One region of the Serratia sp. TSA_105.2 genome, then DNA from elsewhere that is predicted to be linked to it. Evidence: predicted binding sites of a transcription regulator. Region 1 holds the regulator's gene; the other holds the start of a gene.

Evidence for each region. Region 1 encodes Fur, which represses iron uptake genes when iron is present. Its sites were predicted from a motif close to ATAATAATGAGAACNACTATCAA; they were not measured.
Region 2: a site for Fur is predicted at 937-959, ahead of ACUTSC_RS01350 (TonB-dependent siderophore receptor). Genes of this name have one in related genera too.

What each region holds. Positions count from the first base shown of each region.
Region 1 is NZ_JBQZFT010000002.1:619,835-622,243, reverse strand. Features, by position in the region: gene ACUTSC_RS09385 (family 20 glycosylhydrolase) at 1-734, shown strand, start outside; gene fur (ferric iron uptake transcriptional regulator) at 979-1,425, opposite strand; gene fldA (flavodoxin FldA) at 1,755-2,294, opposite strand.
Region 2 is NZ_JBQZFT010000001.1:309,278-311,686, reverse strand. Features, by position in the region: gene ACUTSC_RS01355 (ABC transporter substrate-binding protein) at 1-849, shown strand, start outside; gene ACUTSC_RS01350 (TonB-dependent siderophore receptor) at 1,009-2,409, shown strand, end outside.

The DNA of each region.
Region 1 (2,409 bases):
TGTACTGGGGCGGTTTCGATAGCGTCAACGACTGGGCCAACAAAGGGTATGAAGTGGTGGTTTCCAACCCGGACTACGTCTATATGGACTTCCCTTACGAGGTGAACCCGGACGAGCGCGGTTACTACTGGGGCACCCGCTTCAGCGACGAGCGCAAGGTGTTCAGCTTCGCGCCGGACAACATGCCACAGAACGCGGAAACCTCGGTCGACCGCGACGGCAACCACTTCAACGCCAAGAGCGACAAGCCGTGGCCGGGTGCCTACGGGCTGTCCGCTCAGCTGTGGAGCGAAACCCAGCGCACCGATCCGCAGATGGAATACATGATCTTCCCACGCGCGCTGTCAGTGGCTGAACGCGCCTGGCACCGCGCCGGTTGGGAGCAGGACTATCGCGCCGGCCGCGAATACAAAGGCGGGGAAACCCACTTTGTCGATACCAAGACGCTGGAGAAAGACTGGCTGCGCTTCGCCAATATCCTGGGGCAGCGTGAACTGGCCAAGCTGGACAAGGGCGGCGTCGCTTATCGTCTGCCGGTGCCGGGCGCACGCGTAGCGGGCGGCAAGCTGGAGGCGAATATCGCGCTGCCGGGGTTGGGCATCGAGTACTCCACCGACGGCGGCAAGCAGTGGCAGCGCTATGACGCCAAGGCCAAGCCGGCGATCTCCGGTGAAGTGCAGGTGCGTTCGGTCAGCCCGGACGGCAAACGCTACAGCCGCGCCGAGAAGGTCTAGGCCCGGTGCAATGGCCTGCTGCCCTGGCGGCGGCCGTATAACGAAGGGGGAATGCGTTCGCCCGCGCGTGTCGGCGTAGGGCGGACGTTGTAGTGAGAGTAGTACGTGGAGTCGCTGTGCCGCTGCAATTGTGATATTTCATGACATGATTTTCCCCGGCCTGTCCGGGGATTTTTTTGTCTGCTGCACAGCGGGCATAAAAAAACCGCCTCGGTGTGAGGCGGTTTTTCATAGCCGGTCAGGCTTATTTCTTGTCGTGCAGCGTTTCGTCTTCGCGGCAGTCACCGGTTTCGCAGTGGCCGTACAGATACAGGCTGTGGTTGGTGAGCTTGATGCCGTGTTGCTTGGCGATATCACGCTGGCGCACTTCGATGGATTCGTCGCTGAATTCGATCACTTTGCCGCAGTCCAGGCAAATAAGATGATCGTGGTGATGCTGTTGGGTCAGCTCGAACACGGACTTGCCGCCTTCGAAATTGTGACGTGTCACAATGCCCGCATCGTCAAACTGGTTCAGTACGCGATAAACCGTTGCCAGCCCGATCTCTTCGCCCATATCAATCAGTTTTTTGTACAAATCTTCCGCACTGACGTGATGGCATTCCGGATTTTGCAGTACTTCCAGGATTTTGAGTCGCGGAAGCGTGACTTTTAAGCCGGCCTTCTTCAATGCGATGTTGTTGTCGGTCATGCGAATTCAGTCCTGTTACTATGCTAATCAAGTTGAGGCGTACTCGCCTGTGGCATCGGTCGGCACAAAGAGTTAATGCGTCTCATTATAGAACCGGTTGTACTAAATGGAAACCGCCGGTTGTTAACAAAGATATAATTGCACTATTGCATGTTTTGCATGCAACGCCTTGATGGATGGGATAAACCGATATCTCAGTCTACCGTGACGGGGTGGGAAGTTACAAATCTGTAGCTTCTATCGCAGCAATCCCTGCTGCCGATGACGGCCCTGTGGGCACACTATGCACTTTACAGGGCCTTTGTTCAACCTTTCGCCAGTGCCGGGGCTTAGCCGACGATATCGGCCAGGCTCAGCTCTTCGACGATCTGTTTGACCCAAGCGTCCACGCGCTCGTTGGTCAGCTCCGGCTGACGGTCTTCGTCGATCGCCAAACCGATGAAGTGGTCGTCGTCCGCCAGGCCTTTGGAGGCCTCGAAGTGGTAGCCTTTGGTCGGCCAGTGGCCCACGATGGCCGCGCCGCGCGGTTCGATGATGTCGCGAATGGTGCCCATCGCGTCACAGAAGTATTCCGCGTAGTCTTCCTGGTCGCCGCAGCCGAACAGCGCCACCAGTTTGCCGTTGAAGTCGACTTCTTCCAGCGTCGGGAAGAAATCATCCCAGTCACACTGCGCTTCACCGTAATACCAGGTCGGGATACCCAGCAGCAGGATATCGAACCCTTCCAGGTCTTCTTTGCTGCTTTTAGCGATGTCATGCACTTCAGAGACGTCGTCGCCAAACTGTTTCTGGAGAATTTTCTGGATCATTTTGGCAATGTTTTCGGTATTGCCAGTGTCGCTGCCAAAGAAAATGCCTACAGTAGCCATATCGCGTATAACCTTTAAATTCAAGTAATTGCATTACTCGACGCCGGCACTGCCGCCGCTGACGCCGATTAAAATGATGCCATGGCAAGAGCCTTTCGCCTCCGGGGCGGGCGCC
Region 2 (2,409 bases), on a different contig from region 1:
ATGCAAATCCCTACCTTCGACAATCCCTACACCAGTGATTTCAGCGTGGAAAGCGCGGTGGTGCGCCAACCGGATCTGATCATTTTCGACATCGGCCTGCTGAGCAAATTGAAAGACAGCGGCGTACTGACCCAGTTGGAAAAAGTCGGCATCCCGGTGCTGATCATCGATTTTCGCCAGCAGCCGCTGACCAATACCGTCGCCAGCATGACGCTGTTGGGTAAAGTGTTTGACGAGCAGCCCAACGCCGACGCCTTTATCCGTCTCTATCAGCAGCGCCTCGAACTGGTACGGCAGCGGGTCGCCACGCTGAAGCCGGAGCAACGCCCCAGCGTCTTTATCGAGCGCAGCGCCGGCATCAAAGGCGAACAGTGCTGCAACACCTTCGGCAAAGGCAGCTTCGGGCAGTTCATCGATACCGCTGGCGGCAACAATATCGGCAGTAAGCTGTTTTCAGACATGGGCGGTGAAGTGAATGTCGAGCAGGTGATTAGCAGCAACCCGGATTTCTATCTGCTGACCGGCGCCGACTGGAGCCGCGGGCATCGCGGCACGCTGGCGGTGCCGCTGGGTTACACCACCGATATGGCCACCAGCCAAAAGAAACTGGCGCATCTGCTGGATCGCACCGGCATTAACGTGCTGAAAGCGGTGAAAGAAAAACGCGTGATGGCGATTTACCATCAATTTTACGACACGCCGCTCAACTTTATCGCCGTTGAGGCGATCGCCAAATTCCTGCACCCGGCGCTGTTTAAAGATATTGATCCGCAAGCGGATATCGAAATGGTGCACCAGAAATTCACCGCGCTGGATTACAGCGGCGTCTTCTGGCTTACGCCGCAATAACCCCCGCCAGGGCCCGCCAGCCGGGTCCTGTTTCCCGCATTCATTATTTAGTTACCCGCTTAACTATCCCGTAACAATTCTATTTACTTGCCAATAATTATCATTAAGATTGTCTTTTCTAAAAAATACATCCGGGTCTGAAACTCTTAAGGCATTATTATGTCACCTCTTTTTCGGCTTTCCCTGCTGACGGCTTCCATCGCCGTCGCGTTCCCTGTCCTTGCTACTGATAACTCATCTCAAAACGATACCGACACCGTGACCGTCGTCGGCAACTGGCTGGACAACCCTGATACCAGTTCGGTGCTGCTCAACCATCCGGGCGCGCGTTCCATCGTCACCCAGCAGCAGATGCACGAGCAAGGCGACCAGACCATCGCCGATAGCCTGCGCGGCGTGCCCGGCGTGCAGGTGCGCGACAGCAACGGCACCGGCGGCAGCGACATCTCGCTCAACGTCGGTGTGCGCGGCCTGACTTCGCGTCTTTCTCCACGCTCCACCATTCTGATGGACGGCGTCCCGCTGGCGGTCGCGCCTTACGGCCAGCCGCAGCTGTCGATGGCTCCGCTGTCTATCGGTAATCTGCAATCGGTGGACGTGGTGCGCGGCGGCGGCGCAGTCCGCTACGGGCCGCAGAACGTCGGCGGCGTGATCAACTTCGTTACCCGAGACATTCCCAAAACGTTTGGCGGCACCGCCAGCGTACAAACCCAGGGCGCCAGCCACGGCGGCCTGAAGACCCTGACCAGCGCCTCCGTGGGCGGCACCGCAGACAACGGCTTCGGCGCCGAGCTGCTCTATTCCGGCCTGCACGGCCAGGGTTACCGCGACAACAACGACAACACCGACATCGACGATTTCATGCTGAAAACGCGTTATGCGTTTACCGATCGCGACGAACTGTTGGCCAATTTTCACTACTACGACGCCAAAGCCGGCATGCCTGGCGGGCTGAGCACCGCGCAGTACGCGCAGAACCCGTTCCAGTCCACGCGGCCGTGGGACCAGTTCGAAGGCCGCCGCAAGGATATGTCGTTCAAGTACAAACATCAGGAAGACGACAAGCAGTTCGAAGTGTTGACCTACTTCACCGACAGCTACCGCGGCAGCAACATCGAATCGGAAGGCACCGGCAAAAACGCGGGCCAGCGGCGCATGGTCTCCTATCCGCGTCACTATTCAACCTGGGCTATCGAACCAAGCTATTCGCAAGTCTTCCGCTTCTGGGATATGGCGCACGAGATCACCCTCGGTTACCGTTACCTGAATGAAACCATGGATGAAAAGGCGTCGCGTTCGGCCTGGTATAACCCGGCGAATATCGGCTCGACGCCGGACACCCCGGACTATTACCAGCACACCTCCGGCGGCACCGCAGCCAACGCGTTCTATATCGACGACACCATCAACGTCGGCAACTGGACGGTCACGCCGGGCCTGCGTTATGAAAGCATTCGCACCCACGTGGACGATGCCTTCAACAACATCAGCCGCGAGAAAAGCTACAGCGAACCGCTGCCGTCCTTGAACGTGATGTACCACCTGTCCGATGCCTGGAAG